DNA from 3 places in the Endozoicomonas sp. Mp262 genome. Region 1 is predicted to be linked to each of the others. Evidence: predicted binding sites of a transcription regulator. Region 1 holds the regulator's gene; each other region holds the start of a gene.

What was found. The regulator PhoB, encoded in region 1, activates phosphate uptake and scavenging genes when phosphate is short. The targets are predictions, from matches to a motif close to TGTCATANNNNTGTCANA.
Region 2: MJ595_RS05600 (phosphate ABC transporter substrate-binding protein PstS family protein) is a predicted target of PhoB. The motif match lies at 2,905-2,922, and genes of this name have one in related genera.
Region 3: MJ595_RS03220 (phosphatase PAP2 family protein) is a predicted target of PhoB. The motif match lies at 2,227-2,244, and genes of this name have one in related genera.

What each region holds. Positions count from the first base shown of each region.
Region 1 covers NZ_CP092489.1:939,477-950,609, forward strand. Annotated here, with positions in the region: gene MJ595_RS04100 (PrkA family serine protein kinase) at 437-2,359, shown strand; gene MJ595_RS04105 (YeaH/YhbH family protein) at 2,419-3,696, shown strand; gene MJ595_RS04110 (SpoVR family protein) at 3,693-5,198, shown strand; gene MJ595_RS04115 (H-NS histone family protein) at 5,577-6,008, shown strand; gene phoR (phosphate regulon sensor histidine kinase PhoR) at 6,084-7,418, opposite strand; gene phoB (phosphate regulon transcriptional regulator PhoB) at 7,429-8,118, opposite strand; gene ubiA (4-hydroxybenzoate octaprenyltransferase) at 8,222-9,082, opposite strand; gene MJ595_RS04135 (chorismate lyase) at 9,134-9,688, opposite strand; gene guaD (guanine deaminase) at 9,878-11,133, shown strand, end outside.
Region 2 covers NZ_CP092489.1:1,266,401-1,277,533, forward strand. Annotated here, with positions in the region: gene MJ595_RS05580 (fumarylacetoacetate hydrolase family protein) at 1-256, shown strand, start outside; gene MJ595_RS05585 (response regulator) at 433-852, shown strand; gene MJ595_RS05590 (hypothetical protein) at 958-1,572, opposite strand; gene MJ595_RS05595 (acyl-CoA thioesterase) at 2,001-2,423, opposite strand; gene MJ595_RS05600 (phosphate ABC transporter substrate-binding protein PstS family protein) at 3,003-3,971, shown strand; gene MJ595_RS05605 (hypothetical protein) at 4,093-5,016, shown strand; gene MJ595_RS05610 (NAD-dependent malic enzyme) at 5,123-6,790, opposite strand; gene MJ595_RS05615 (metalloregulator ArsR/SmtB family transcription factor) at 7,932-8,276, shown strand; gene MJ595_RS05620 (zinc/cadmium/mercury/lead-transporting ATPase) at 8,364-10,589, shown strand; gene MJ595_RS05625 (pentapeptide repeat-containing protein) at 10,694-11,133, shown strand, end outside.
Region 3 covers NZ_CP092489.1:736,435-747,567, reverse strand. Annotated here, with positions in the region: gene MJ595_RS03230 (MFS transporter) at 1-259, opposite strand, end outside; gene MJ595_RS03225 (tetratricopeptide repeat-containing glycosyltransferase family protein) at 706-2,145, opposite strand; gene MJ595_RS03220 (phosphatase PAP2 family protein) at 2,256-2,888, shown strand; gene MJ595_RS03215 (SDR family NAD(P)-dependent oxidoreductase) at 2,869-3,585, shown strand; gene MJ595_RS03210 (hypothetical protein) at 3,665-3,973, shown strand; gene MJ595_RS03205 (recombination regulator RecX) at 3,977-4,417, opposite strand; gene MJ595_RS03200 (AarF/UbiB family protein) at 4,546-7,341, shown strand; gene MJ595_RS03195 (GAF domain-containing sensor histidine kinase) at 7,349-8,539, opposite strand; gene MJ595_RS03190 (AarF/UbiB family protein) at 8,655-11,133, opposite strand, start outside.

The sequences.
Region 1 (11,133 bases):
ACTTTTGTTACATATCGATATCTTTTATTGGTAGTTAGCTATAGGTTCGACACATTCAGCCAGGGCAGATAGCATTACCAATAACAGGGAAAATATATATTTCTTACATGGGCAGCCCCCCAATACACGCTAAAAATAAAGGGCTTGTGGGGTAAATAAAGCGAAACAGCGGTTGCAGAAACAAGCAAAACTCCACATTATAAATCAATGGAGCACAACAATCTTTGCCATTCTGTAGATCAATAATGGTTTAACTCGCCACTATTGTCTGATGTCAGCCATGGATACAGGCAGTCAGCCCTGGCCCTCTTCCCGGTGCCCCTGTGCTCTGTAACCATATGATATTCACAGGGGAAAAGAGGCCTGCATTTGGATTCTGCCGGTGTACTAGGGGCTCAGGTATCGAATACTATTTTATTACAGGGCGGGTAAAGGCATGGATATTTTCAATAATTACCAACAAAGATACCAATCAAAGCAACAAGAAGAACTATCCATTCAGGAATACCTTGAACTCTGCAAAAAAGATCCAGTGACCTATGCCAACGCAGCAGAAAGAATGCTGACCGCCATAGGTGAACCGGAAATGGTGGACACTTCACGAGACCAAAGACTCAGCCGCATATTTTCAAATAAACTCATCAAACGCTACCCCGCCTTCTCAGAGTTTTATGGCATGGAAGAAGCCATTGAGCAAATAGTCTCTTATTTCAGGCATGCCGCTCAGGGGCTGGAAGAAAAGAAGCAGATTCTTTATTTACTGGGTCCGGTTGGCGGGGGGAAATCATCCCTGGCAGAACGACTGAAGGCATTAATGGAAAAAGTACCGTTCTATGCCATTAAGGGTTCTCCTGTATTTGAGTCGCCACTAGGTCTGTTTAACCCCGAGGAAGATAGCAAAATACTGGAGCAGGAATACGGAATACCTGATCGTTACCTGCGGAGCATTATGTCACCCTGGGCAGTTAAACGACTCCATGAGTATGGCGGTGATATCAGCAAATTCCGGGTCATTAAAATTCATCCCAGCATACTGGATCAGGCAGCTATCGCAAAAACAGAACCCGGTGATGAAAACAACCAGGATATTTCCAGCCTGGTTGGAAAAGTAGACATCCGGCAGCTAGAAGAATACTCACAGGACGACCCTGATGCCTACAGTTTCTCCGGTGCTCTTTGCCGCGCCAATCAGGGGCTTATGGAGTTTGTTGAAATGTTCAAGGCTCCCATAAAAGTCCTGCATCCTCTATTAACGGCAACCCAGGAAGGAAACTACAACAGCACTGAGGGGATGGGAGCCATTCCTTTTGACGGCGTGATTCTTGCCCATTCCAATGAGTCTGAATGGCAATCTTTCCGTAATAATAAAACCAATGAAGCGTTTATCGACCGCGTCAATATTGTCAAAGTACCCTACTGTACCCGAATCACTGAAGAGATTCATATTTACGAAAAACTGCTGATAAACAGTTCGCTAAAAAACGCTCCTTGTGCCCCGGATACCCTTGATATGCTGGCAAAATTCTCGGTGTTATCCCGAGTAAAAGAGCCTGATAATTCCAACGTATACTCCAAGATGAGAGTCTATGATGGGGAAAGCCTGAAGGATACCGACCCCAATGCCAAGCCTTTACAGGAGTACAAAGATGCGGCGGGTGTTGATGAAGGAATGGAAGGGCTATCTACCCGTTTTGCGTTCAAAATTCTTTCCAAAGTCTTTAACTTTGACCCCACAGAAATTGCCGCCAATCCTGTCCACCTTCTGTACGTTCTGGAGCAACAGATAGAACAGCATCAATTTCCCAAGGAGACCCAGGAGCGCTATCTTCGCTATGTGAAAGAGTATCTTGCGCCAAAATATATTGAATCCCTTGGCAAGGAAATTCAGACCGCTTATCTGGAGTCATACTCTGAATACGGCCAGAATATTTTTGACCGGTATATTACTTACGCCGACTTCTGGATACAGGATCAGGAATACCGGGACCCTGAAACAGGCGATATTCTTGATCGTGTTGCGATTAATGACGAACTGGAAAAAATAGAGAAGTCAGCCAATATTGCTAACCCCAAGGATTTCCGCAACGAAGTGGTTAACTTTGTTCTGCGTGCCAGAGCTAACAACAAAGGCAAGAATCCAAGCTGGCTCAGCTATGAAAAAATGCGAACCGTCATTGAGAAAAAGATGTTCTCAAATACTGAAGACTTACTGCCCGTTATTTCCTTCAATGCCAAAGGCAGTCAGGAAGACCAGCGTAAACACAATGAGTTTGTGAAGCGGATGGTGGAACGGGGCTATACTGAAAAGCAAGTCAGACTGCTCTCTGAGTGGTATATTCGGGTTAGAAAATCTCAGTAAATGTCGCCAGGACGCGACCGGGGGTTCCGCCCCCTACAACTAACACAGGGAGCGTGTAAATGAGCATTATCATCGATCGCCGCCTCAACGGTAAAAATAAAAGTACAGTGAACCGCCAGCGTTTTCTGGATCGTTACCGTAAGCACATAAAAAAAGCCGTATCAGAGGCTGTAAACAAACGCTCCATCACTGATGTTGAGTCAGGCAGCCAGGTTACCATTCCCCGCAAAGACCTTTCGGAACCCTTTTTCCGGCATGGCCAGGGTGGACATCACAAACAGGTTCACCCCGGTAATAAAGAATTTACCGCTGGTGATCGTATTAAACGCCCAAGTGGCGGTAAAGGTGGCAAGGGTGGCGCGGGGAAAGCCAGCAACAAAGGAGAAGGAATAGACGACTTCTCTTTTCAGATTAACCACGACGAATTTCTGGAATACATGTTTGATAACCTGGAGTTGCCAAACCTGGTTCGGAAACAGCTGCAGGACGCCACTGAATTCAAGTATGTACAGGCCGGCTTTAACAATGACGGTTCTCCGGACCGCCTTAATGTTATCCGATCCCTGAAGTCCGCTCATGCCCGAAGAATTGCATTATCCGGGAAGGACCGGCGGGAAATTCGAGCCCTGAAAAAAGAACTCAGGGAAATGGAGGTCAGCCCTGATGAAACCGATATGGAGAAAGCGGAACAATTAAGGGCACGAATCAAAGAGCTCAATAGTAAACTCAAACGCCTGCCCTTTATTGACGACTTTGACCTGAAATACAACAATTTGATCCGGGTACCATCTCCCAGCAATAAAGCCGTAATGTTCTGCGTTATGGATGTTTCTGGCTCCATGACCCAGGAAATCAAGGATATGGCCAAACGCTTCTTTATCCTGCTCTATCTGTTCCTGCAAAGAAGTTATAAACAGATAGAAGTGGTATTTATTCGTCATCACACCGCCGCCAAGGAAGTTGATGAGGATGACTTCTTCTATTCACGGGAAACGGGGGGAACCATTGTTTCAAGCGCCCTGGAAATGACCCGGGACGTTATTGAAAAACGGTATAGCCCTACCGACTGGAATATTTATGTGGCACAGGCCTCCGATGGCGATAACTGGGAAGGGGATTCATCAGTTTGTTCAAAAATTCTCACTGAGCAAATAATGCCAAAGGTTCAGTATTTTTCTTACGTAGAGATTACCGACCGTGCCCATCAAAATCTCTGGCGTGAATACCAGTCTGTTGCAGAAGCATTCCCGGAAACATTTGCTATGCAGCAAATCAAAACACCTGATGACATTTATCCGGTATTCCGACGCTTATTTGAGAAAAAGGAGCATGCATGAGTCCGCCTTTATCCACCGGCTCCGAGTGGACTTTTGATCTTATTGAAAAATATGACCAGGAGTTAGCCCGGATTGCCGGTCAGTTCCGGCTGGACACCTATCCGAATCAAATAGAAATCATTAGCTCCGAGCAAATGATGGATGCCTACTCCTCTACAGGTATGCCCCTGATGTATCACCACTGGAGTTTTGGCAAACACTTTTTACAGACCCAGCAAAACTATCAACGGGGTCGAATGGGGCTGGCTTACGAAATAGTCATCAACTCTAACCCATGCATTGCCTATCTTATGGAAGAAAACACCATGGCAATGCAGGCACTGGTTTTAGCCCATGCCTCCTATGGACATAATTCTTTTTTTAAAGGCAACTACCTTTTCCAGACCTGGACAGATGCTGACTCCATTATCGACTATTTGCTCTTTGCCAAAAACTACATTGGCCACTGTGAAGAAAAACATGGAGTTGAAGCGGTAGAGGATATCCTTGATGCCTGCCATACCCTAATGAACCAGGGTGTTAACCGGTACCTTCGCCCTCGTCCCCTCTCACCTGAGCAGGAACAGGCAAGGCTGGAAGAAAGGGCAGAATATATCCAAAGAAACCTCAATGAGATTTGGAGTACAATTCCCAAAGCGCCAGAACAAATAGAGGAAAAAAAGGAACGCTTCCCTAAAGACCCGGAAGAAAACATTCTTTACTTTCTAGAGAAGAATGCTCCCCTCCTGGATACCTGGCAGAGGGAAATCATCAGAATTGTCCGAAAAATAGCCCAGTATTATTATCCGCAACGACAAACCCAGGTAATGAATGAGGGTTGGGCATGCTTTTGGCACTATCACCTGCTTCATGAGCTATACAAAGAAGACAAGGTGACCGATGGTTTTATGATGGAGTTTTTACATTCTCACTCCAGCGTGATTTATCAGCCTGAATTTGATAACCCACACTATAGCGGTATTAACCCTTATGCTTTAGGGTTCAATATATTTCAGGACATCCGCAGGATCTGTGAAGCACCCACTCCTGAAGATAAATTATGGTTTCCGGATATAGCGGGCAGTGATTGGTTAGAAGCAGTTCACTTTGCTATGAAGAATTTCAAAGATGAAAGTTTTATTTTACAGTTTCTTTCCCCAAAAGTAATGAGAGATATGCACCTTTTTTCTATCACGGATGACGAGGGCAAATCCTATCTTGAAATTGACGCTATCCATGATGACAGTGGCTATAAAGCCATTCGTGAAGCCCTCGCCAAACAATACAATATCGGAGAGCAGGAACCAAATATTCAAGTCTATGACGTAGATATTCGCGGCGACCGTAAACTGACCCTGAGACACTTTCAGCATCAAGGGCGCCCCCTTGATAATAATACAAGGGAATTACTCAAGCATATTCATAAATTATGGCAGTTCGATATAGAGTTACAGTCCGTTGATAATGGCCATATTCGCACCAGACATCATTGTCCTGAACCTGGAAACGTAAAGAAAAAGTAAGGTAGTTGTATTCAATTATTGACGAATAAACCTTGATAGTATGATCGTTGAAATAATCATCACTAATCTAATACTGGCTAGTTTTACAGGAATTTGATTCCACCACTAACAAAACTGTTTCCCTGGGCAGCATTTTCACTTTACGTTACCCCTTCATTGCTACGTTCATATCAACCACAAGCCATTGACGGCTATCAGTTTGATAATATAGTAAGCAAGCGATTAATAATAAATACTCTATTGTGGGTATCTTATTAGAAATTCAATAATGTTTCAGTTTTAATACTTCCATCATTTAAATGCTTCATGTATAAATACATGTACTAAATCTCGTCTATTCAAATCTGGAATCACGAGTCACATTAGGGAGTTACCTAGATGAACATTTTTGATGAAGTTCTTCATCGTTTAAGCAGCAAAACACGCATTCGCCAACTGTTCAAAGACGCTCACGTCTCAGATCTGGAACGTGTCATCTCCAGAATGAGAAGTGTTCTGGAAGAAAAGCAGAATGCCCGTGAAAAAGAAGAAGAAAAGCGCCAGGTAAAACTGGAAAGCATTGAAGCCATTAAACAAATAATGGCTGATCGCGGCGTATCCATGGGTGACCTGGGATTAGGTGAAGAAACAACATCCAAACGTCGTCGTAATATTCAGAAGTACACTTTCCAGTACGAAACTGAAACCGGTGACCAGGCTCAGTGGGAAGGCGCAACAACTGGCCGTCTGCCAAGAGAATTCCAGTCCTATCTGGAACGCACTGGCAAAAAGCGCATGGACTGCGTAATCGAAGCTCAAGACGAAGCTTAACAGTTATTTATGACCTGAGAGTTACCCGTACATCATTTCAATAAGTTTGATATACAAGTGTTGCGCTCAGGTCATTTATTTATTTTCATGACTCACCGAAGCAACAGAAGAAAAACGGTTTTCGGGAAAATGACATATAAAACAACTACCCTGCCCCGGATGGCTGGAAATCGTTAACCATCCATCATGCCTTAGCAATACATGCTTAACAATCGCCAGCCCCAGCCCCGTTCCACCAGACTCAAGACTTCGTCCTTTATCAACTCTATAAAAGCGCTCTGTCAACCTGGGAATATGAACCGGGTCAATCCCCACGCCATTATCTTCAACACTAATACAACATTCCTGATTTTTTACTTTTACTCCAATGTGAATGACCCCGCCCGCCTGAGTGTATCGCACGGCGTTAAATACAAGATTTGATAAAGCACTGCGCAGCTCACTTTGGCTTCCCTTTAAGTAGATACCCTTTACCCCCTCTAATGTAATCTCATGATCATCACTTCCACTTAATGACCTGGCATCATCGGCAACCTGGTTTAACAGTTCTTCCAGCTTTACCGGGTTTGACTCACAGGAAGTCGCAGACTCCAGGCGTGAAAGTAGCAATAAATCTGCCACCAGATTTTTCATTCTGGCTGATTGCTGCTGCATTCTTTTTAACGCCTTGCACCACATAGGTGACAAGGATTCTTCTATATCTGCATTATCCAACAGGGTTTCCAGATACCCAGCTATTACCGTAAGTGGTGTTCTTAGTTCATGGGAAACATTGGCCACAAAATCTTTTCGCATGGTTTCTAACTGATTGATTCGGGTAATATCCCGAATAAACAACAATCGACTTCCCATGCCATAAATCGTAATGTTGATCTGCAACTGCCTTTCGGTATTAACCGGTGAAGCCAGTTCTATCGCCTCTTCGTAACGACCCGAGTCAAAATAATCCAAAAACGAGGGATCGCGAACCAGGTTCGTCAATAATTGGCCTCTATCCCCAGGCATTTTCAAACCCAATAAATCTCCTGCCGCGCGATTCCACCACTCCAGACCGCCATTGTTATCCGCCATAACAATGCCGTCTTCCAGGGCAGCCGTTGACTCCTGTATACGATCAATAACTCCCTGCAAACGCTCATGGGAACCCTTCTGTCGCTTTTGAATCCGGTAAATACCATCGAAGATGGCACCCCATAAACCACGGCTTTCCGGAGGCTCTAATTCACTAACAGCTGTTTTTTCCAGCCAAGTCAACAGACGAAACAATTGACTCAGGCTCCACAATAGATAAACAGCCAGGACAAGTGTTATCCCCAGTAAAACATGCCCCAGCCCCCATCCAATGAAGGTCCCTATTGCCAGGCCCAGCAATAGTCTGCCCAGCAATAGTGATCTGGAATAAGTGATCACTCGCCCCCCCTTACAACTTGGTGGAAAAACGGTATCCTGTGCCCCTGACGGTTTGTATATATCCCTCGTAACCACTACCAAGTGACTTTCTCAGTCGTCGAATATGAACATCAACGGTTCGCTCTTCAACATATACATTACCGCCCCAGACCTGATCCAGTAGCTGACTTCGGGAGTAAGCCCGCTCCTGATGCGTCAAAAAAAACTGTAACAAACGGTACTCTGTCGGACCGATTTCTGCCGCCTCGCCATCAATGCTGACCCGGTGGCTTACCGGATCCAGCTTTAACCCCTTGATGACAATGGCTGACTGCCCATCAGATACTCCACTTCTTCTAAGAACCGCCTTTAACCTGGCGATCAACTCCCGGGGTGAAAATGGCTTGGTAATATAATCATCCGCCCCTGTTTCAAGTCCACGAATTTTATGGTCCTCCTCACCTTTTGCCGTCAACATAACAATGGGTATTTCAGAGGTCATTTCACTTCGCTTTAATCGCCTTGCCAATTCAATGCCGGATATATCCGGCAACATCCAGTCAAGTAACACCAGATCCGGCTTCTGGTCCACAATTTTAGCATGGGCTTCCCTGGCATCTGCTGCTTCAATACAATCGAAACCCGCCATTTCCAGGCTTATAGCTACCATTTCCCTGATGGGTTCTTCATCATCAACAATCAGAATTTTTTTTGCTGACATGATTTTACCTTTCCCGATAATAATTATTACGACGTCAAGGAGAGTACACCCCTTAAATGTTACAGCCAGATGACAAGTCCTCAAGACCGATTATCCAGACTATTTAACGGCTCAAAAAAATACCGGCAAACACAATGGCACCAACCCAGTGATTACTTAGAAAGGCCTTAAAACAACGATCTCTATCACGGTCATGGGTGAGAAACTGCTGGTAAACAAACAGCATGGAGGCGAATGCAAGAGCAGCATAGAACAACGCTCCCAGCTCCATTTTAATCCCAACGGCAATAAGGGTAATAATGGCTAAAAGCTGAAGGCCGCCAATAATGAGATTATCGAGATCACCAAAGAGGATAGCTGTTGACTTGATACCGATTTTGATATCGTCATCACGGTCTACCATGGCATATTGTGTATCGTAAGCCACAGTCCAGAATAGATTGGCAATAAATAAAAGCCAGGTCTCCGGAACCAGTGAGCCACTTTCTGCGGCAAAGGCCATAGGAATAGACCAGCCAAAGGCAGCACCGAGAACAACCTGGGGAAAATGAGTGTAACGCTTTGCAAATGGATAAAATGAAGCCAGGAACAGAGCGCTCACCGAAAGAACAATAGTTAGCGTATTGGTGGTCAATACCAGCAAGAAAGACAGGGCAATAAGTACAACAAAAAATAATAATGCCTCTTCTTCCGTCAGTCGCCCATCAGCTAATGGCCTTGTAACTGTTCTTTTTACATGTCCATCAAAATTACGGTCAGCATAATCATTGATGACACACCCGGCACTCCGCATCAAAATGACCCCCAGGGTGAATACCAAAAGATTGTGATGAGTTGGCATCCCATCCGCTGCCAGCCACAATGCCCACATGGTGGGCCAAAACAGAAGACAAATACCAATCGGCCGATCCAGGCGGGCAAGGCTGATAAACTCTTTAATACGGAACATGTCCAGCGTTTTCATAATAATTAGCTCGGGCTTCCTGTCTGCAGAACCATCAAGACGTCACTCATCTTATGGAAAGGATGGTTTGCCGCCTACCTCAGGTAAAAAAACTTCGCATACTGATAGGGGCCTGGAATTCAGATAAAATAAAGATCGCCTTGCCCAGGCCTTTTCTTCCCTGAAACAGCAACCAAGATACGGATTAACCTCATGTGCAGATAATTCCGCCAATTCGATGGCTCCTCGTTCCACGCTTTTCTGAACAAATAAATATTCCCCCAGAGGCTTATTCCCTAGCATAAGCAGCTCATTATTTGATCCACCAAGACTGCTCCGGGGAATGACACTCCTCGCAAATATTTTTGGCTTGCCACCACCCAGCAGCAAAACCTCGCGAATAGAGGCTTCTGTCTCGGAAACACCCAAAAATTCAAGCTCAGCTTCTGCTGGCTGACCCCACTGATGCTTAAGCACCTTAACCTCAAACTCACCACGATAGGTTTTCTTCAACCTTGCGGTTAAAGACCCCCTATCAAGCAGCCATGCTTGCAAATTATCCGGTATATTGTCCAGATTATGCAGACAGGACTGCCAGCGTAAACTCGAACAAAAATTTAATGGCATCGCCTAACCGCCCAATTATCCAAAAAAATGCCCTCTATACAGAAGAAAATGTGTTCATTTAGCACCAAAGGTTATTGAAGTGATAGCCCCATGGATTGATGATATTGGCAGTGGATCAAAAATCATCATTTTGCTCAAGGAATATAGACAAAATATATGGGCAAGCATCTACCAGTGAAAGGACTCAAAATGAAAAAAAATCCTGTGGTCTGGCGTGCGTCCACTCTGCACTTTCTTGATGATCCAGCCAGGACTCCCACCAAAGATGCCGTTGAGTTCCACGAGGACGGCGCTGTTGTGGTTGATGACGGTCATATCCTTGCTGCCGGTGCGTATCAAAGCATTGCCAAGCACTTGCCAGCGGCCTGTGAGACTTACCATTTACCGGGAAAGTTGTTAATCCCGGGATTCGTTGATACCCATGTTCACTATCCCCAACTGGGAATGACCGGTGCCTGCGGCGAACAGCTGATTCAATGGCTTGAGCGATATACCTTTCCCGCAGAGGCCGCATTTGACTCACCAGACTATGCCCGGGAAGTCGCCCGGTTTTTCCTGGATCAGTGTCTCGCCCATGGAACCACGACCGCCCTCGTGTTTGGAGCCGTATTCCCGGAATCAGTCACCGCATTTTTTGAGGCGGCATCGGAAAGACAGCTGCGCATGATCGCAGGCAAAGTCATGATGGATCGTAACGCCCCGGACTACCTGCTTGATACTGCAACAACCAGCTATGAAGAGAGTCAGCAATTAATCAGACACTGGCATGGTAAAAACCGTCTGGCCTATGCCGTCACTCCACGGTTTGCCCCGACCTCAACCCCCAACCAGCTTAAAGCTGCCCGGCGTTTACTGGATGAGTTTGATGGGCTGTATCTCCATACCCATTTGGCAGAAAATTTAAAAGAAGTAGCCTGGACTCATAAGCTATACCCCGATAGCCAAAACTACCTGGATGTTTACGACCAGTATGGCTTACTGGGTTCCCGTTCATTCTTTGCCCATGCTATACACCTTTGTGAAGCCAGTTGGCAGCGCCTTGCCGATACGGGTTCCTCCCTATCCTTTTGCCCCAGCGCCAACCTTTTTTTAGGCAGTGGGCTGTTTGATTTTCAAAAAGCATCCTCCCTGAATATCAACATAGGCCTGGGAACAGATATCGGGGCAGGCACCAGTTTATGCCAGCTTGAATCCATGAAAAGCGCCTATCAAGTGTGCCAGCTACAGGGAACAAGCCTGTCTCCACTCAGCGCGTTTTATCTGGCAACACTGGGTGGCGCAAGGGCTTTAGGGCTATCAGATAAAATAGGCAGCTTCACCCCCGGAAATGAAGCCGACTTCCTGATTCTCAACCCCAGAGCAACACCCTTGCTGGCATTTCGGATGAAGCAGGCAAAAACCTTGGAAGAGCGCCTTGGCATCATGATGACCCTGGGAGATGATCG
Region 2 (11,133 bases), 330 kb from region 1:
GCATATCAATGATCTCTCAACCCTTGAGTTTAGTCTTGAGATAAATGGAGGGTTGAGGCAACAGGGTATGGTGGCCAATATGCTGACATCCATTCCCGGGCTGCTGAGCTATATGAGTCGGCATTTTACTCTTCTGCCCGGAGATATTGTGTTAACAGGGACTCCCGCAGGTGTTGGCCCTTTAGTGGAGGGGGATCAACTGGTATTGTCTATTAGTGATATATTTTCAGTTCAAACCCGGTGTCATTATAAGTAATATCCAGGCTAAAGTACTGCAAGAAACGTCAGATATTGTAAAGAAGCAGGCTTGTAAATAGCGGTAGACAAAAGGATCATGCTTTGCTGTTTTCGATTCAGCGGAGTATGTCATCTTAAGCCAATAGAACCCAGGTAATAAAGGCAGTATTCCATAGTTATTGAGTGGAGACTCCAGTGACAGACTCAAACGCCTCAAGTGGTTTTGGGCTCCATATACTGGTAGCAGAAGATAATCCGGTAAATCAGCTGGTGGCAGAAAAGCTACTTAAAAAGCTGGGCTGTACCTGCGTTATTGCCAATAACGGTAGGGAGGCAATAGGCATGTTAGCCAGTGGAACCTACGATTTGATCCTGATGGATGTGATGATGCCTGAGCTGGACGGGATGTCTGCTACCCGTGAAATCCGTGCCGTAAAAAATGAGACAACCGATATTCCCATAGTCGCTTTTACTGCCAATGCCATGAAGTCAGACCAGGAAGCCTGCTATGCTGCCGGTATGAATGATTTTATATCAAAGCCTGTAACCGTTGATCGAATGAGAGAAATGCTTGCTAAATGGACCGCCATAATCAAGGGCGAAAAGGCCGGATAGAAAGGGTTTTATCATCTGGTTAGTCTACCATACTTTCTGTAAATTCTGACCTTTCCGGTGGGGTTGGTAGCGGGAGGTGAATAAAGTAATACCCATGAGGAGACATTAAATACTTAACGCCATAAATTTACTTAGTATTTTCTGTGGCAGTGTATATTCGGAGAAGCCAAAAATACTAAAGCATGGTTTTTCGAACTCGTGAAGATTAGCCAGCCAAGTCATATATACATCGGGCTTCAGGTCATATAGATAATTACAGAAATTATAAAATTTATTCCTTTTTTCCGAAATACAATTCCTGTAATGGTTAATATCTCTATATTTTCCACTAAATCTCTTTAAGTGGGATCTATCCATGTTAATGGTAATAATACCTATCATAAAAAAAATTACCACACGAGCAATGCTTTCAGTCTCTCTATCATCCTGGGCTACCTTTGCAAGATATAGTATAGATGCAGCTTCCTGCCATGAGACTACAGGCATATCTGCAAAAAATGAATTAAACACTGCTGAAGGGGTATCTAACTTTTTAATGCCATTTTTATGCTTACTTTCATCAATGGCAACTCTTTTTATTTCAAGAAGTTTTTTTTTTGCTTCAGCTAATAAACAAATATCCTGGTGGCCAAGTTTTTTTAATAAACATTGAACTTCGTCTTTACCTGCATAGCAAAAGCTCGTAGTAGTAATTAGGGTATACAAAAGAATAAAGCGCATAATCAACAGTCTGATGAGTCTAATGGCCTAGTGCTACTAAGCGTTAATATCTATACAACCTCCGTTCATCCTGAATTCTGAGTTTGACGAAGAGTTGAATTGAGCCAACATACTTCGATACTTCGTCAGGCTCAGTACCCAGTGCGAATGGTATTTTCTCGCTACGACCAGCTGAGTTCGATAGGCTGTTGGTATGATTATAGTTTGAACGTTTAATTTAAACTTCCCTAGCTCAGATATTTTATAAGCTGCCCCGAACATTATGCTGAGCATGACGACTTTTGGTAACTGCTCCAGCATGGCTCTACCTCTTGCATCCATTCAGTGGTAAGGGGGCTGGTGAAAGAATGCCGTACTGGGGAGTACGGCTAGCTAAAGCATGTCCCTCACGGATCCATCAAACTCCGGTTTTCTATCTGGGTGCCGGTTTAGTACATCAGGTCCCTGATTTGCCGGGTTCTGCCATTATCGTCTATTGCAACAAAGACAAGGCTGGCCTCCGTCAGTTTTGAGGCTCCATGTGGTCCTTCAATCCAGGCCTCCACTTCTACTTTGATGGATGTACGGCCTACTTCAATCACCTGACCATAAAACTCAATTAAATCTCCCATTTTAACGGGTCTTAAAAAGCTCATGGCTCCTATGCTGACTGCTACGACCCTTGTACCTCCCGCCATTTTCCTTGCGGTTAATTCTCCGGCCTGGTCAAGGTGTAAGGCAACCCAGCCGCCGAATACATCTCCAGAGCTATTCACAGAGGTGCTATCAGCCAGCACTTTCAGGGTTAAATCACCTTGTGGACCAGGAATAATATCTGGAGGAGAATCATAAGCCACAGCGTTAATGTTCATAGTTACTCCCTGTTATTATGAAACAAGTACACTCAACGTATTGATTCAGCAATATTAATACCAAGACTTATGTTTCATCTTGGGGCAACAGAACCAAAGAAGAGATGCCTGGTTCTTTGATTTTCGGGGTAATAAAGATTGGGTATAGCCAATGAGTAGAGGATGGTTTTTGTTACAGATATCCCCAGTGTCCCACATGCTTTCAGTCATTTATAAACAGTGATATCAAGCCAAACCATTTGAACTCGTTCCCATACTGCCTGGGAATAAATACCTTCCCCATAGGCCTGGTAAGTACCCAGCCTGATGAAACCCTATATTTCTGACTACTTGCTCAGATGCGCTGCTTCGTTGCAACTCTGGTTACATAGGCCAACTATGCGCCTGCCGTTGCGCCTTGCATCACACCTAATCAATCAGCCAGAAATATAGGATTTCATCAGGCTGGGTACTTATTGATTGGAAGCATTAGTATGCATTAATTCACACTATTGTCATAAAGGCTCTTTATAGTTTCATTCGATATTGAGGTAATGCCCCCTTTCCAGTGACGGAACCACTATCCAGGAGAATGGAAGGATGAAGCTGAAAGCACTGATTTGTACCCTTGCTATAGCAATGAATGCTCAGGTAGCCAAAGCCAGTCAGGTTGATTCCCGGTTACCAGCCTATGACAAATCCAGTGGGGTTTCCGGAAATTTATCCAGTGTTGGCTCAGATACTTTGGCTAATCTTATGACACTCTGGGCAGAAGACTTTAAGCGACAATATCCCAATGTAAATGTCCAGATTCAGGCCGCAGGGTCATCCACAGCTCCTACGGCCCTTTCAGAGGGAACGGCTAATGTGGGACCCATGAGCCGTAAGATGAAAGACCGCGAACTGGAAGCTTTCGAAAAAAAATATGGATATAAACCGACGGCAGTGCCCGTTGCTATTGATGCACTTGCCTTGTTTGTAAATAAGGATAACCCCATTAAAGGATTGACCCTGTCAGAAGTGGACGCCATCTTTTCCTCAACCCTCAAATGTGGGGAAAAAGCTGAAATCAGAACCTGGGGGGATGCCGGGTTATCAGGCTCCTGGTTAAACCGCTCCATTCAGTTGTATGGGCGTAATTCGGTCTCCGGTACTTATGGTTATTTTAAAAAGAAAGCCCTTTGCAAAGGAGACTTCAGAAGCAATGTTAATGAGCAGCCAGGTTCTGCTTCGGTTGTTCAATCTGTCAGTGCCTCAGTGAATGGTATCGGTTACTCAGGTATTGGTTATAAAACCTCCAGTGTTCGCACGGTACCCATTGCAAAAAATTCCCGTCAGGATTTTATTGAGGCAACACCGGAGAATGCTGTGAAGGGGCATTATCCTCTTGCCCGCTTTCTCTATGTTTATGTCAATAAAGCGCCTAATAAATCGTTACAACCTCTGGAGCGTGAGTTTTTAAAACTGGTGCTGTCGAAGCAGGGACAAGAGGTGGTGGTGAAAGATGGTTATATTCCTCTGCCCTTAGCGGTGGTTGAAAAACAATGGGTTGCCCTTGGTTTGAAATAACAGAAGCGGCTAAAAATAATATAAAGCCTGTAAGAATGCAGGCTTTTTTGTTTGTACCCATAATTCTACTAAACTGCATTAGTACCTTAATTTTTTTAGTATGATGCATTAGGTAGATGTTATGAAACTCACTTATAGGATTTTCTTTATTTCGATTATTTTTTTCTCGATCCCATCATTTGGTGATTACTGGCTGCGTTCAGATAATGCACGAGATCAGGAAAAAATGGAGGAAGGACAACTCTGCTATGTTGTTGATACGGATGATGGAGATATTTTCTTTGGAACAGTGAACTCGGATAAACACTGTGCTGGGAAATGGTATGATAAACGAGGTAAGTCTCAATCAGTTGCTTTTGAAGAAGGTTTCTCATTTCAGCTTAGAGATCGTGATGAATTGAAAAATTTGAAGAGTAAGATTAGTGAAGAGGATGTTGATGATATAAATGAATTGATTTTTTTAAAAGTAAGTGATGAGGTTTATTTAAAAAGGAACTACCAAAAAGTTTGGGGTGAAATGCAAGCTAAAGGAAGGCCAAATTATGAATTAAAAATTAAAAGAGATGGTCAGGATCGAGATTTAGAGGTTAGGCAGGTGGTTAGAACTCAATCTCATGATGAATGGGAAGATGAAGAAATAGACTATAAATTAGTGGCCTCTGTAAAATATGATCAGCAGGTGGAAAAAGACGAACCGGAAGAAGATACCAGTATGGACTTAGGGGATCGCCGTGTTATTGAGGGATATATTTTTCTTAAGGTGCAAAGTGCTTGGGTTAAAAGAGGACCAAATTATGAAAAAGTTGACTTAAAAGCAGGAATTATGGATCCCTTCAGTGGAAGTGTAACTAATCTTGGAGGGTTATTAGGCAGTGGAACAGAAGATAAATTTTTCAAAGAATTTATTCGCCAACATAAAAATAAAGGAATAACAAAAGGAGCCTTTGATCATCGTGGAAAAGGCGCATTTGGTGATGAGCATGATTTTAGTGATACTGCTCGTGGAAAAAATAAAGCATGGAGGATCTCGAAGAAAAAAATATAATAAATTATAGGCAGATAATTTGCTCAAAAAGTAATCATAGATGTGATGGTGATTAAATAAAGGTCTGGTTTAATTAAACCAGACCTTTATTTACGACAGGTATATTTTAACAAAAAGACATATGCATCCGTCGATAAACCGGTGCCCATCGTCTTGAGCGAATCTTTTGCTCCATCTCGGAAATGTCACACTGTTCTGCCAGCCCCTCTTTCTGGGCCTGGGCGATATCACAGGTAACTTGCTGAATATGTTCCATCAGAGGAAGAAGGGGAGCGTCTGCATTTGTCAGTGCAGGGGATGACAGCGCCAGGGTTTCTACGGCAGCATCCAGCATACCGTCAGAGACGTTTTCAGCACCGGATGCCAGCACGCCCAAACCCAGCCCGGGGAAAATATAAATATTGTTACACTGGGCGATGGGGTAAGAACAGTCGTTAAGCAGTACAGGTTCAAAGGGGCTGCCAGTGGCAATCAGGACTCTGCCGTTGGTCCAGCGAACGATATCCTCTGGTAGCGCTTCAACCTGGCTTATGGGATTGGATAGAGGGAAGATAATAGGCCGCTCATGATTTTCAGCCATCTTTTCAATAATGGACTGGGTAAACAGCCCCGGCTGACCACTAACGCCGATAATGGCATCCGGCTTGCCATGGGTCACCACATCTTCCAGGGAGATGGTTTCACCGGCGGACCAACTTTCTACCAAACCATAATTATGGGTCAGTTTTTGCTGGAATGGGCGGAGTCCTTCCATGCGGTCGTGGAGTAGGCCATATCGGTCAACCATAAAAATTTTGGCCCGGGCTTCTTCTTCAGACAGCCCTTTAGCGGTCATAAGACGAACCAGCTGCTCTGCAATGCCACAGCCTGCCGATCCGGCTCCCAGGAATGCGATTTTCATATCCTCTATGGATTTACCGGCAACTTTACCTGCCGCTAACAGGGATGCCGCTGTTACCCCGGCTGTGCCCTGAATATCATCGTTAAAGCAGCAAAGTTGCTCACGGTATTTTTCCAGTAGCGGTGTGGCGTGAGTTATAGCGAAGTCTTCAAATTGCAGCAAAGCTTCTGGCCAGCGGCGTTTCAGTGCCTGGATAAAGAGATCCACAAACTCATAGTACTGATCATCGGTAATTCGCTGATGGCGCCAGCCCAGGTAATTAGGATCATCCAGTAGTTTTTGATTGTTTGTACCACAGTCCAACATGATAGGTAGCGTCTGGTTTGGAGAGATGCCACCTACCGCGCTGTACAGGGAGAGTTTACCAATACAAATGCCCATACCTCCGACGCCTTGATCCCCGAGACCGAGGATGCGTTCACCATCGGTGACCACAATAACTTCAATATTGCGCTTGAAGTTTGCCAACATGCAGCCAATCCGGTCGCGCTCAGGATAGGAAATATAAAGGCCTCTTGGACGACGGTATAAATCACTGTAACGTTGGCAGGCCTGGCCAACGATTGGGGTGTAGATAACCGGAAGCATTTCCTGAAGATGCCGTTGCACCAGAGCAAAAAACAGCGTTTCGTTGGTATCCTGAAGAGAGCGAAGGTAGATATGCTTCAGTATGGGGGTTGGTTTAACAGAAAAAGATTTATAAGCGCGTCGACATTGCTCTTCAAGGGACTCTACTTTGGGGGGTAGCAGGCCGTGTAGATCCAGTTCTGTTCTTTCTTCCATGGAGAATGCTGTACCTTTGTTTAGCAAAGCATTTTCCAGCAACAAGCGTCCGGTCAGGCCTGTATGAATACTGTTATCGTAATCGCGCATTATTTTTTCCTGGGAATATCCACATCCATTACCTGGGCTTTCCCGGGAATCCAGTGTACTCAGGCTTATAGAGACTTTTAAGCCGGCCCCTTTGACGCCTGACAACAACTATGAAGCTGGAAAGTGGTAGACAAAACACCAGGTAGAGGTGTGAATATGTGTCTGTACTTGATTTTAAAGGATAAGCCTTGACACATTGAGTATACAGACGGGGAAACCGAAATGCCCCTGAATAGAGAAGCAAGAGTGTTACTTAATGTGGGGTTTTCTACACAAACAGCCTGTTCAGGTAACAAAAAACAATTGTCGTACTGTTGGGTAAACAAACAGGTATTCTTCGGAAAGTACGTATACTGCTGCCTGTAGGGATATGTCAATAAGTTGGCACGCCCTTTGTACTATTAAAGCCAAAAATAAAAAAAATAACCATATAACAATAATAAAAAGCTAAAAGGTTCGGCCTATAACAATAATTCTAACGTGGTCGACGGCAAATAGATGGGTTTTCAGGGTGACTTTTTGCAGGGTCGCTACCAACAGGGACAGGCGAAGATTAATAATAATAAGACCACTGGAGTGGCGTAATTCTTCGACATCAGGGAAGATAATAAAGCAATTAACTGCACAGCCTGCAAACCCATCTGCTTGTTTTCTTATTTTTCAGAGAAAATGTATTTTTGCCTGATCTCTTCATCTTGTCATCAACTTCCTGTCATTCTCCACCAACCACCCATAGAAATATCTTGGCTATAATTTGTGTGTTTTTTGTATAAATGGTCTATAAAAAAACTGGCATCTTGATTATTCAGGTGCTTCTGAAGCTGAAGCATTGGTCAAAGTAAAATTAATGGCCAAAAGTATGAAATTCCCTTTTCTGGTATAAGGACTACCAGAAAATACGGTGACGGCTATGGTGCTGAGATGTGTTCTTCCAGCCTTGTGCTGTGTGGTTTGATGACGGCTTTAAGGCCGGCTGGAAAGCCAGGCAAATGCTCCCATATGCTGTTCCATGGTTTGTAAGGTGTTTACCCGGATCGTTGCGCCCGGGCAAATAATGTCAGTCTTGATTCAGGCTATGATGAAACGCCGAGCAAGCCAGGCTCCCAACTTTAAATAGATAACTTAACCCCAGAAAGGAACTATGACGGATATACAAACCCCCTGCTGTAATCATTTGCCAGACCTGACGGATGAACAGCATCACAGGCTCGCCTCTATTTTCAGGCTTCTGGGTGATGAAGGGCGCTTGCAGCTGGTACTGGCATGTATTGATACTCCCCAGCCTGTCACACATCTTGCCGAACTGGCGGGTATGTCACAGCCCCTGACCAGCCATCACCTGCGGCAATTGAGAGAGGCGCGGATACTTAAATCCAACCGGCATGGCAAGCAAGTTCTTTATGAGCTGGATGATCATCATATCAGGCATGTTGTCCTTGATCTTGCCAGCCACGTTTTAGAGCCTGAGGATAGGCCATCAGAGTAGCCGGTAGTGGTGGTATACAAACCATCAGGTTGACCCTGAATAAATATAAAACTATATTTATATAAGTTTTATTTTATAGGTGTGGCCATGAGTTGTTGTTCATCAAAAAAATCAACCTGTCATTATGATAGCTCCCCTACCCGGCCTGCCGATGAACTGCCTCTGGAGACGGGTGTAAATGCCACTACAGCTTCAGACAGTACAGAACCTGAAACGGTTATGCTGCAATGGACAGTGAGGGGAATGGATTGCCCCGGCTGTGCTGGAAAAATTGAAAAAGCGGTCAGCAACGTCAAGGGAACTCTTGAGGCTAAAGTGGCTTTTGCCACGGAGCGCCTGCTAATAAAGGCGGTGACTGACCCAGCCGTTGAAAAAAATATAAAACGGGTGGTTAAGGATGCCGGTTTTACATTGCTGGAAACCTCTGTATCTGGACAAAAAGAGTCATCACCCGATAGTTTCTGGCAATGCTATCGCTCGATTATTATCTTTGCTCTGCTGGTGACTGCGGCGGCTATTGCCTCAAAATTCTGGCCAGACTTTGATCGCCTGCTTTTCTCCGGAGCAACCCTGTGGGGATTGGCCCCTGTTGTTCAGAAAGCCTGGCGGCTCGCCCGCAATGGTTCCCCGTTCTCTATTGAAACCCTGATGGCCATAGCGGCAATGGGTGCGCTCTTCCTGGGAGAGACCGCTGAGGCGGCGATGGTGTTATTGCTGTTTATGCTGGGTGAGCATCTTGAGGCTTTTGCCGCAGGAAAGGCCCGGCAGGGTGTCCAAAAACTTATGGCATTGACACCTGATAAGGCCATCAAGATCAACCAGGATGGTAGTCGGCTGGAAGTTCTCGCAGCAACACTGATCCCCTCTGACCTTATTGAAGTGAGACCAGGAGAAAGGTTACCTGTAGATGGGGGGCTGGTAACACCCTCTGCAAGCTTTGACCAAAGTGCCCTGACCGGAGAGTCGGTTCCCGTGGAACACGAAACAGGCGGCAAGGTTCTGGCAGGTTCTCTGGTGGTTGATAAAGTGGTTCAGCTTAAAGTCCTTTCAGAGCCTGGAGACAGTGCGGTTGACAGGATCATTCGACTGATTGAAGAGGCAGAGGCCAGCAAGGCACCTATTGAACGGTTTATTGATCGTTTCAGCCGCTGGTATACCCCGGCTATGATAGGTCTGGCAATCTTAATCGCGGTGCTTCCTCCCCTGCTTATGGGATTATCCTGGAATGAGTGGATCTATAAGTCGTTAGCCTTGTTACTGATAGGTTGCCCCTGTGCGTTGGTTATTTCCACTCCGGCTGCCGTTACCTCTGCCCTGGCGACTGCATCGCGTACCGGAGCCCTGGTGAAAGGTGGTGCTGCCCTGGAGCAGCTGGGAAAAGTAAAAACCATTGCTTTTGATAAGACGGGTACGTTGACTCAAGGTAAGCCACAGGTCAGGCATACAAAAGTATTCAATGAACGCTATGATGCCAGTGGTCTGTTGGCTTTGGCTGCGGCAGTAGAAACAGGATCAACTCACCCATTGGCCAAGGCCATTTGTGAGGAAGCTTCTGGACGGGGTATCCCGATTCCTGAAGCGGATAACATTGAAGTCCTGGCAGGACTTGGGGTTCAAGGCCGGGTTGATGAGCAATGTATACAGATAGGGTCTCCCCGTCACCTGGAAGATAGCATTAAGGCACAGCCGGGAGCACAAGCGGCTTTGGTTAACCTGGAGCAGGAAGGTAATACCATGGCGGTTGTCACCGTCAATGGCTCCCTGTTGGGATTTATCGCATTGCGGGATAGCCTGAGGGATGATGCTGCGAAGGCCATTCAAGCGTTGAAAGGCATTGGCATTAGCAGTGTGATGCTAACAGGCGACAGTCCTGTGGCTGCCGCCGCCATTGCCCGGGAACTGGATATGGATTATCGGGCCGGACTGATGCCTGAGGATAAGTCCACTGCTGTGGTTGATCTTTCCCGGCAAGGCGCAGTGGCTATGGTCGGTGATGGCATTAATGATGCCCCTGCACTGAAAAGAGCCGACATTGGTATTGCCATGGGGGAAGGGACGGATGTTGCCCTGGAAACCGCTGACTGTGCCCTGACCCATAACCGGATTGTGGAGTTGGCTGATTTAATCAAACTGTCCAGGGCAACCCTGGCCAATATTCGCCAGAATGTCACCTTGGCTATCGGGTTGAAAGCCATTTTCCTGGTGACCAGTATTCTCGGTATTACGGGTTTGTGGATGGCTATATTGGCAGACACCGGAGCTACTGCATTAGTTACTGCAAACGCGTTAAGACTGTTGCGTCATAAGTCATAGCGGCTATTTTTCAAAGAGCGTAGTGCTTCCCTTTATACTAAAACTTCTACCTTTTTGGTCGACTCCTTGTTTATTAAGTCCATAGATTCATCAAGGAGAGCCGCGTGGCTAAAGGTGATAATTCCAGGAAAAATAAGCCGAAACGTGGCGCTAAAAAGGTTGAGACTAGCAAGTCCGGTACTTTTGGCCGGACTCCTGTATTGAATGTTGATGGGTTTAAAACCGCGGGGCTTTCCCGGAAAGATGAAGGAATTAAAGTAAAAGAGGTTGATGATTATCAGGTATTGGCAACAGAGAATGTTGACCCTGCCCTTGCTCAGGAAAAAGAACGAACGAAAGCCATTAAAAAGTTACTGGACAGTTTGCATCCCGGTTATCAGGTGCCTGAAGAAACCAGTTTTAGAGGGTTGGTTCTCTCAGGTAGAGATCTGGAACGTGTCAGGTTTGTAGATAACATTCTGAAAAACACAAAAATGAGGGAGTGTCAGTTAAGGAGCGCTGTATTTAAAAGCTGCGACCTGACAGGTGCTGACCTTCGGCGGGC
Region 3 (11,133 bases), 200 kb from region 1:
CACCAGAGAGAAACTTCGAGCATCCGTAAATAATATAAAAAAGAGTGGCTAAAATACCTATATCTGCTTTATCCAGCCCAAGATCAGTGATCATGGCTGGCATAGCGAAGTTAAAACTTTTACGGGTAAAATAGAATGTGGCATAACCAACATACATCACTATCATGATGTGAATACGCCAGTATTTATAACGCTGATCCACCTCATCACGATGAGTGATGGCTGGGATCGCTTCGGCAGATTTAAAAATTCCAAGCATTACCTAAACCATAGTTATAACTAACCTGAATGCTTTGTTAAAAAGCCCAAAATGACCCTTTTCGCCATCCAGTTGACCCACTGGCTATGTATTAGCCAGAATAAACCATACCCATGACAAGTTTTGTTTGTTATTGGCATCTATTGTAGAAAGAAATAAGAACCTGTGTGCTTTTTTGCGACTGCGGTTTATGCGTATGAAAAATCAAGCTATTTGAATAAAATTACCAAATGATATTACCCGGTAGCAAAATAAGCAGCTTTATTGACATGATCTATCCCGGCTGCCCACAGTGACGGCACCAGAACTCCTCTACATTTATTTACTCTATATCCTGCCAATTAGTACTCTATCGGCTAAGAGCTGAGGGGCTATACCTGACAAAAAATCAGAAGGGGAGCACTCAGTAAGAGCAGTATGTCGATTAACGCTTGGCGGCACTTATTCTAATCAGCGTTTTCCAGCCATGAACCCAGGATGACCTTTACCCGCTTGAATACATCATCCCACTCCCCGGAGGTGGTTTGCCAAATACATCTCATGCTGGGATACCAGGGGGTACGCTCTCCTTCCGGGAAATAGAGCCAGTAAGGCTTGTAATTTAGCAGGTTAATGACCGGCTTATTCAGGCTGGCCGTCAGGTGAGCCACGGAACTATCGGTCATCACCACCACATCCAAAGCATCAATGGCTGCGGCCGTCTCGGCAAAATCATTGACCTGGCTACCCAGGTCCACTATCAAGGGAAGAGCGCAGTGACTGGCAAGGTCATGCTCCTTAGGTCCCTTTTGCAAACTGAAAAGCTGAACACCGGGAATCATTGCCAAATCAATAAAACGTTCCAGAGATACCGCCCTTTTACTATTGGCAGCAAAGGTTATGGAGCCTGACCAGACAACCCCTACCTTCAACTTGCCCTGAAAACTTCGTTTCAACCAGGAAAACTTTTCCCGGGCCTGGGCTGGAATGGTCAGATGGGCGGGAGGGGGTAGTTTTCTCAAGCTGGCCCCATAGAGTCCCGGCAAGCTCATCATTGACCCCTGGTAATCGTAATCCGCCTCACCTTTTTGTAGCTGTTGGTTAAGGGTTTCAATAGTCATCATTTCATCTACAGGCAGTGCATCAAACAACCGGTGCAAAGGCTGGCGGCAGACCAGGGTAATATGCCCATTGCGGGCTTTTTTCTCCCGTAACCAGGGTAAAAACCGGGCAGCAAGGATACTGTCCCCAAAACCCTGTTCTGCAAACAGGAGCAGTTTTCTATTGGTCAGGGCCTCTCCTGTCCAGCAAGGAAAACACTCAAGCCGATCGGGTAGATCCCCTGTGTACCACCGGGATTCATAAGCCTCCCAGCCTTTTTTAAATTGACCGAGATAAAGGAGTACCAGAGATCGGTCAAATTCAAGCTTCGCCCACTGTCTACTGTATTTTGGCTCAGTGCAGCTTTCCAGGCAGATTTCCAGCTGCTTCAGCGCCTCTTTAAATCGCCGGGCATCCCTCAAGGACATGGCATAGTTATAGCGGTAGCTGCTATTCTCCGGATCAAGGCTTACCGCTTTTTCATGAGCAGCTATGGCCTCTTCGATACGATCCATATCCCTCAGCACATTACCCAAATTACTATAGGCTCCCCCGTCATCAGGACGGATAGCCAGTGAACGGTGATAATGTGCAGCGGATGCCACAAATTGCTTCATGGTTCTGAGGGAAACCCCAAGATTAAGCCAGGCTCCGGCATCAGCGGGATTTAACAATAAGTACTTTTGATAAACCGCCGCAGCCTCACGGTGCCGCCCCTGCCGATGAAGCTCATCAGCCTGTTGCCGGGCAGCTCCCAGGGTATTTTGTGCGGCTTTATTTGGGTTTATTTTTTGTGATTCAATCATAGAGGATAATTATCGGCCCACTCCCAGCTTCTATTTAGCAGCGTTCACGGGGATTGAATTAGCCTGTATTGAATCTGGATATTTCATAACAATTTCACCAGGAATAAACAGTGAAGAAATCTTATCTTGGGGGCTACCTGCTAGGCATTTTAGCTACACTGGTCAGTATCACTTTTTTTGATCGCACCGTCGCAACCTTTGCCTATGAACATCAACTAAGGGGTGATGTGTTTAAGGCAATGACCTGGCCGGCAGATTTACTGCAAATACTTGTTGCCGTGCTGTTGGTGGCCTGTCTCAGCAAACCGTGGCGGCAACGTGTAGCGGGTAGGGTGTCAACACTACTTATTGCTCTTTCATTTGCCTGGGCAGCAAGGCTATTTACTAAACTGGCGTTTGGTCGTACCTGGCCTGACACCTGGATTGACAACAATCCATCCTGGTTACAGAACGGTATTGAAGGCTTTTTCCCATTTACCGGAGGGAAAGCCTATAGTGCATTTCCCTCCGGTCACGCATTGGTCACTTTTGCACTGGCTACGGTCTTTTGGCACACAGCTCCAAAGTACCGCTGGCTTTGGTCGCTGTCCTGCCTGAGTTTGATGGCGGGGATGCTGGGACAATACTACCATTACCTGGGCGATCTACTGGCGGGTGCTACACTGGGCTGTTTTTGTGGTCATATGGCAATAGCATTAAAACACCGAATCAGGAGAAGTAAAAATGACTCATACTGCCAGTGATAAAATCATCATGATTTCCGGTGCCAACCGTGGAATTGGTAAAGCCATAGCAGAGCACCTGCTTACCTGTGGCTACCGATTGAGTCTGGGTGTTAGAAATCGGGAATCGCTCAGTGACACCGTGCTGGCTAACAATAAAAATGTTCTGGTTTGTTATTACGATGCGGTGGATAAAGAAAGTGCCAAAGCCTGGGTGGAAAAAACGGCCAATCATTTTAAACGTATTGATGGCCTTGTGAATAACGCCGGTATCTACCGACAGGTAAGCATTGAGGAAGGGGATGAGGAAGACCTTGATACTATGTGGGAAGTCAATGCCAAAGGTCCCTGGCGCTTGCTTAGGGCGGCTTTTCCCTGGCTGAAAAAAAGCGGTCAGGCCCGGGTCATCAATATTATCAGCCTTTCAGGAAAACGTCTGAAAAGTGAGCAAAGCACAGGCTATGCCATGTCAAAGTTTGCCGCCAGAGCTCTGCACCAGGGGTGCAGACAGTCAGGGTGGGATCATGGTATTCGAGCCTCAGCTCTTTGTACCAGCTTTGTTAAAACCGATATGGCCAGCGATGTTACCTCCAGTTTGCCAGAGGATATAACTGAACCTGCGGATGTGGCCCATGCTGTGGCATTCTTACTGAATCAGCCTAATAATGCCGCCATCAATGAGTTCAGTATTAACTGCCGACTGGAAGCAGAAAACTAGATATCCATCAATACAACACGGGTACGCTTCAGGCATTATTGTGGGTAAATTAGTGAAAACAAGAGAGGTCCCGGCAAAGATGACACATCAGCACTTTTCAATTGAAGTCCCTCTCACAGAATTTATCCATAACCTGGAAAACCTGAAAGAAGCATACTTTAAACTTGGCCAGGAACTAACCAGTTACACGGCTCAACAGTTGATAGACATGACTGCCACCTGGCCAGCCACTGAGCTGGTAGCTATTGAGCCTCATACCCTGGCCAACCAATATCAGGCGTTTTATTCCACCCAGAAAAACAACAGCCCCCACTCAGTGGCAAGCGAGGCATTGCTGGGACTGGTTATTGGCGCAGCAACCCTGCCTTTTTATGCCCACCTGCTTTAGGTGCTAAAAGAGCTCCATAACAACCCCGGCAGGAAAGCCCCGGTACTGTAAGAACCGGATTTGCCGGGCTTTTTCTTTCATATCTTCGGGAGGCTCACTACTAAACTTTTTTTGTCTGGCCTCCTCAGCCTTGGCAAACCAGTCAATATCAAGACTTTCCAGGGCAAGGCTTATCTTGTCGGCAGCAATCCCCTTTTGCCGAAGCTCCTGGTTAATTCTCATTGGTCCATGACCTCTGTTTACATGGGAGCGAATGAAGCTTTCAACAAAACGATCATCACTTAACAGTGTCTGGCCTTCCAGACGATCCAGAACCTCAGCGATCATCTCTTTATCATCTGTCAGGCGGTTAAGCTTCTGAACCAGTTCCCCGCGGGAATATTCTCTTCTGGCAAGCAGATTCATGGCAGAACGTCGAAGGGTATCAGGGGTTATAATAGACACACGCAATCTCAAACAGGTACGGAATCATATTCTTAGGAATAACGGATTTACTCAGCTCTGTCACCTTATTTGAGAAAACATAAAAGTGCAAACAGAAAAACCAATAAACCAGTGACCAAAAGCCACTTATGAAAATACGCCACTTATTGTTACTAATGTATTTATGTGCTTGTAAAGCCATAGCAGATAGTTATGGAGCATGCGTCAATGCAGAAATCATCGAAGCTATTGACCCTGTTACATTTATTATAAATATCACTCAAAAAAAATGGCCTGATTTAATAAGAAAAAATGTACTGTTAAGAGTTGCTGAAGTTGACCATTTAAAAACCACTGCAATAGAACAAAAACAAAGTTGGCAGCTCCGGTATCAACAACCTGTACAACTGGAAAACCTGTTTTTTACTGAACCCTTGATCATTATTGCTGATCTCTATATAGATGATCTGAACTGGAGAGAAAAATTAATAAAAGAAGGAATGGCCGAAATAGCCACTACCCACCTCTCTATACACAGACCGCAATTGAAAAACTCAGATAGACATCGCCACCGTGACATGAGAATAAGAAAAATAGTGGGTTTTAAGAAAAACAGATTAATCATTCAACCTTTCAACTGGTCTGGTTACCTGGTTCGTGAATTACCCATAACAATAAAAAACTTTGAAAGAAATATCGATACCCAGGATAAAGAGCAACTTATTTCTTCAGAGCTGCATAATTTTGTCCAATCCTTGGAAGAGCCTATGTACCTGAGAGAAATAGAAAAAAACAAGCAGTTTGAAGTGGTGGCCAGGTTGATGTGTGGAGAATTTGATGTTTCTCAATACCTCAATCAATTTTGTAAAGACAAAGACTGGAAAACAGATCAGGAAACTAAAAAGACGATAAAGCCCTCCCCTCCAGCTTCAGCCCTAAAACAAAAAGATAGAGGTAACCCGGAACAGACCGTAATGACTCATGTTTTACCCACAGAACCTGCGCCACTTCCTTTACAACCCGATAATACCCTTAAAAAACACCCTGGCAGTAAAGCTTTAAATATAAAATATGAGCAACCATTACAACAATCGCAAACGCCAGCCACCAGACAGGAGTTGCCTACATTAAAGCCAGGAATCGTGAAGTGGACTGAAACTGCCGATAAATGGCTTCAAAGAAATTTTTCAAAGTATACAAAATTAAAAATATTGATGGCTCGCTGCAAGTTTTATTTCCATCCCCCTGAAATGCCAGATATTGCAAGATATCTGGGTTCATTTGGCACCCTTGGTATAAAAATAGGTCAGATGATTGCCACTATGGAAGACCTGCCCAGCGAACACAGGCGACACTTTCTCCCTTTATGTGATAAAGCACAACCTGCCGATTTTTCCATGATCCAGAGGGCCATCCATGAGGCCAAATCCGCCATAGAAGCACTGAAAGCCAAAGGTGATATCTCCCCAGATCTGATTGACATTATAGATATAGAGCAACCATATCTAGGCACTGGCAGTATTGCCCAGGCTCACAAAGGCACCATTGTTTATGAAGGGAAACCTGTAGAGTGCGTTTTTAAAATTGTTAAGGAAGGGGTAGAAAGTGACTTAAAAAATGCCTATGAAAATTTGCAGCCCATATTAGACTTCATTACTTCATATACCAGTGAAGCATTTTCAGATACCATTTTTTATAATTTAACAGGCGTCAGATCATCAAAAAGCGCGCTTGAAAAAAAAGTCCTGCAAAGCCACCTTAAACATATGCAAAATGAATGTGACATGGAGCTGGAGAAAGCGAAGCTTGAGCGTTATAAAAAAGCCATAGATGAAATAGGGATTAATTATACATCTGTACCAAGAGTTTACTTTGCCACACACAACGTTTTAATCATGGAGTATATTCCTGGAAGAACGTTGAGTGCGCTCTACTTGGAAAACAGCGTGAAAGCGGATTCCCTCTATCTACAGGCATGGAATATATGGGAACAGGTGGCACAAGAGAAGGGACTTATTCATGGTGACTTTCACCCTGGAAATATTATAGTACAAGACGGTAAAAAACCTGATTCACCCGATAAGCTTGTCTTCATTGATGGTGCTGCCATTATGAATAATTGCATATCCGTAAAACAGCTAAATCGTTTTAAAAAAAACATTAAATTCTTATATAAAAAGAGTATCGCAGCTAAAAAATATGACCCTCCTCTTATGGAAAGAACAAGCCAGGAACGTGTTGAATATATACGAAGGTTATTAATTAAAAATAATAGTGCAACCCCATTCAAAACTAATGAAGATCAACTAGCCAAAGCTTCAAAAGAAGTAAAGTCTACAGCCTTGGCAGAAGAAACCATCTTTTTATTAGAAAATCTTTCTCCGCCATTTTATTATTTAGATTTAAGCCCAGAAAGACAGTTTGATATAACCTTTCGTAAAATAGACTCTGTATTTACCCCATTTCCTGATGAAGAAAAAGTAATACATCCTTCAGAAATAGTACCTACCATCCTTGACCGTCTTGCAAATGATGGCTTTTCACTCCCTGAAGGATTTAGTTACCGACACCAGTCATATGTAAGAATGAGAAAGTTCAAGGAAGACCGCGCTACTCTTTTGCAAAAAGATACAAAATATCGACTTGCAGCAGAAAGCTATGAGAGGAAGAATAAAGCGAAAATAGAGGCTCAGTCTAAAAAAACTGAGCTGGAAAAAAACTTTGATACTATAAAAAAAGAATACATGGAAAAATCAGAGTACTTTCGTCAGGCAGCATTCAAATGGTATACTAAAAAATTATATCCCACTGTAGACTTTGAGTTTTTTGAAAAAGCAAATCCAGACTATAAATATCGAAACTTATCCTTACTTCAAGATTGGTATATTCTTTATCTATACAGTGAAAGCTTAAAAGCTTCAGACAAAGCCAGCAATGCTAATTAGATGGGGATTACATTTTATAACAAGGCAATATAAAGTAAAACTCACTTCCTTCACCGGGGATAGAGATAAATCTTATCTCACCTTCCATTTGCTCAATCAGTGATTGACTTAAATTAAGTCCAAGGCCCGTACCCGGTAATTTGTCATTGGTCGAAGAACACTCTGGAAAGCGCTGAAAAATATCACCCTGCTCTTTAAACTGGATTCCTCTACCATGATCTTTTACAGCAACTCTAACTTTATTTTCTTCAGGCCTGTCAATTGAGATAACAATAGTGTCATTTTCTGATGTAAACTTCGCTGCATTGGAAATCAAGTTGGTCATCACCTGTATAAGCCGGTACTTATCAACATTGACTGCGATATCATTTTCAATAAGCGTCTCCAACTTTAGCTGACATTCACATTGTTTAACATAAGGATCATTTAAATAGAGAGACTCCTCAACAATCTCAACAATTGAACAGGGCTGAATATCCATATCCAGTTTTCCTGCATCAATTTTACTGGCATCAAGAATATCATTAACTACAGCTAATAACCGGTCACTATTTCTAAGGCCAATATCAACCAGGGAAGTGGCTTCTTCGGGCAATGAAGTAAACCCTTTATGAGCCATCAGCTCCAGGGCACCTTTAATTGAGGTAATAGGCGTTCGTAATTCATGAGACACCAGCGAGATAAAATTATTCTTAATGCTATCCAACTTCTGTAACTGCCTTAATTTTGTCCTGAGTTCAAGTTGGCTAACCACCTGACGGGACAGTGCCTCCAAAGCAGTTAGTTGGTTTTCTGATAATGTCCTGGGCTTATGGTCAATAACACATAAAGTACCTACAGGCATATTGTTTTTAAGCACTAATGGTATTCCTGAATAAAACTTCACACGAGGCTCCCCTGTTACCAGGGGGTTATCATCAAATCGTTTATCCTTATCAGCATCCTCTACGACAAAAGGTCCTTTTTCCAAAATGGCATGGGCGCAAAAAGCATAATCTCTGGGTGTTTCACGGGCCTCAAGCCCATAGTGGGATTTAAACCACTGCCGGTCTTTATCAAGTAAACTGACCAGGGCGATAGGGGTATCACAAATTTGTGCCGCCAGGCGCGTCAAGTCATCATAACCCTGCTCTTCCAGGGAGTCCAGAATATCCAGTTCCAGTAAAGCCTGTAGCCGTTCCCTTTCATTATCTGGCAATGGCGCACTCTTCATTCCTTTAAGTCTCTAACCTATTCTTAGATAATTAATTATCGCTACCATCGTTAAAAACTTGATGGTTAGGGGCTGTAGAAAAAAATAGACAACTTTGTCTCTATTCTTGACAAGAACCAGGCTGTTTGTTGATATTCTGTTTCGCTTGCTTCAGGTGTTGAAGATATAACTGTGCTATCTTGTCTATCCTGAAGCGAGGTGCTTGATCCTTTGGATGGATTGAGAGCCACCATGCCAGGGCTTTTTGCCTCAACACTTTTCCATATTCACCTAGATACGCCTCATAAAAGAAACTGCCTCTTTTTTCAGCTTGTCTCCTTGCTTCTGTTTCTACCGCTTTACGCCGGCGATGGAAAATTTCTGACCTCTTCTTTTTTTCCCTGGCTTTCTTTTCCTTGATTTCTTGCTCTATCTGTAAAGTACGCTGCTTATATTTCAAATCCGTTTCCGCTAAAGCCTCTACATCTTCATGAAACTGCCGGTAATGCTGGCGACTCTGTTCATACTTAAAAAACGAACGGGGCAAAGAATATCCTTTTGTACAAGTCAGCAGGTCTAAGGCTTTATAAGCTGCATATTTTTTTTCCTTCTCACTGCCCACCTGCTCACGGCTTACAACGCAGTCAAGGACTTCATCTATATCTTCCCGTAAATCTACCGGTTTTTTTGACCTGTCATCAGAAAACAGCCATAAACTCTCCATGGTTGCCTCCTTTGCCGCCGACAATGAAGGCTTATTGTCGGTTTCTGGCAACGGGGGCTTCCTATAGGTATATTTCGGGTTAGTTGATGGGCTGTACACTCTATAGTATTCCTTTCGTAATAACTCACAACGCTCTTCCGGAGTCATTTGCATTACACTTCTTCCATCAGCCTGAGTGCTGCGAAAATTAATTTCGGTCTGCAACTCCTTCACCAGAAGCTCAACATCTCTCATACAGCAAGTTGCACGAGGTAATCCTGCGCAATCCAGAATAACTAACTTTCCATTCGGCTCTTTTATTATGTTGCCTGGGTGAAGGTCGTCATGAAAAACCCCATGCTGATTTTTTATCGTTTTATATGTTTCCCAGACACGGGCAAAATTTCTGTCTGCCTCCTCGACCCGACCATCCAGATATTGCTGGTTCAGCGTCTCTCCATGAATCTGTTCAAGGATAAGCATTCTATTGGTAGCCCCGAACGTGTAAGGGACCCTGACATCGGAAATGTTACTTTGCTCCAACAATGTCTTCATTTTCTTTGTATTCTCATACTCCTGGTGAAGCTTAATCTCATCACGAATGCCGTTGATATAGTCAGCCATTATATGTTTTGCCAAACCAGGGCTGTATTTTTGCAACTCTGGTCCTAATAGTTGCTTAATTACCTTTTCAAAAAAACTACCACCACCTTCTGTTTTACAGGAATCATAAAACTGCTTCACAACATCAAAGCCTTTATTAAGGTCTTCTTCTGCCTGTTTTTTAATTACCTTGATTGCACATGTCTTTCTCCGACCATTAATATAAAGAACCGCAGAATGAACCTGTGCCAGGCTGCCACAGCCAAGAGGCACAGGATTAATGCTTTCCAAAATAACTGGCTTTTCCCGGTTCGATTCATTCAGCTTATTGATTTCTTTAGTAACGGTTTCCTTTATTTCATTAAAATCAACAGGTTCAACCGCATCAAATAATGGCCTGAATAACTCTCTTTCCGCATCCGTAAAATGAGGTGAAGAAGCAATAGCCTGCCCCAGCTTAATAGCTATAGTACCCATAAGGTGACTTTCCCGGGCAATGTCAGCGAGAGTCCTGATTTTATCCCTGCTTTCTGGAGAGAATGGATTTTTTATCCCCCAACTCCTTTTTGGATCAGGCATTAGCGGAGGTTTGGTGTCTTCTTTTGACTCCTTCATTCTTGCTTGCTTTAAAAACCAATGCCGGTCTGACAAAGCCCTGGGCTCCCCGACCTGCTGATTTCCACTCACTGTCGAACCATTGCAATCAGCCCCTGTTTTCAATGGTCTGGTTTGATCATCTGGTGACACTGGCTTTTTGTCTGCATGGTTTTCTACAACAGGCTCATAATGACCATTGGCAGCAGGGTTGCTCTCACTATCCGCTGTTTTCACGTTAGTTACGGTGAAAAAGCTAACTCCCCACTTCAACCATGAGACTGCCTGTTGAGTAAACGTTGGTTGAGAAACGGCCGCTGCTTTTTGCTCTAAATCTCTGGTGGAATGACTGTTACCGCCCTCTGGCCTTGCATTCCCTTTAGTGGCTGGTTTTTGTAACTGGCCGGGTATCTTTTCCTGGCGGTTCGCCATCTGCTTTTTACATGGTTTATCGCCAGGAAGAGAGCTATTCTCGTTTATCAGGCTCAGTTTTATGCGCTTGGCAGGAGAACCTTCCTGCTCATCCAGTGATTTTCGTTTACGTTTGAGGGAGTCTGATATCTCTACTTTTTCAGCTTTAGTTACCGGTTTCTGTAACTGGTCGGTTGCCGGGTTCAGCCTTATACGCTTGGCAGGAGAACCTTCCTGCTCATCCAGTGACTTTCGTTTACGTTTGAGGGAGCCTGATGTCTCTACTTTT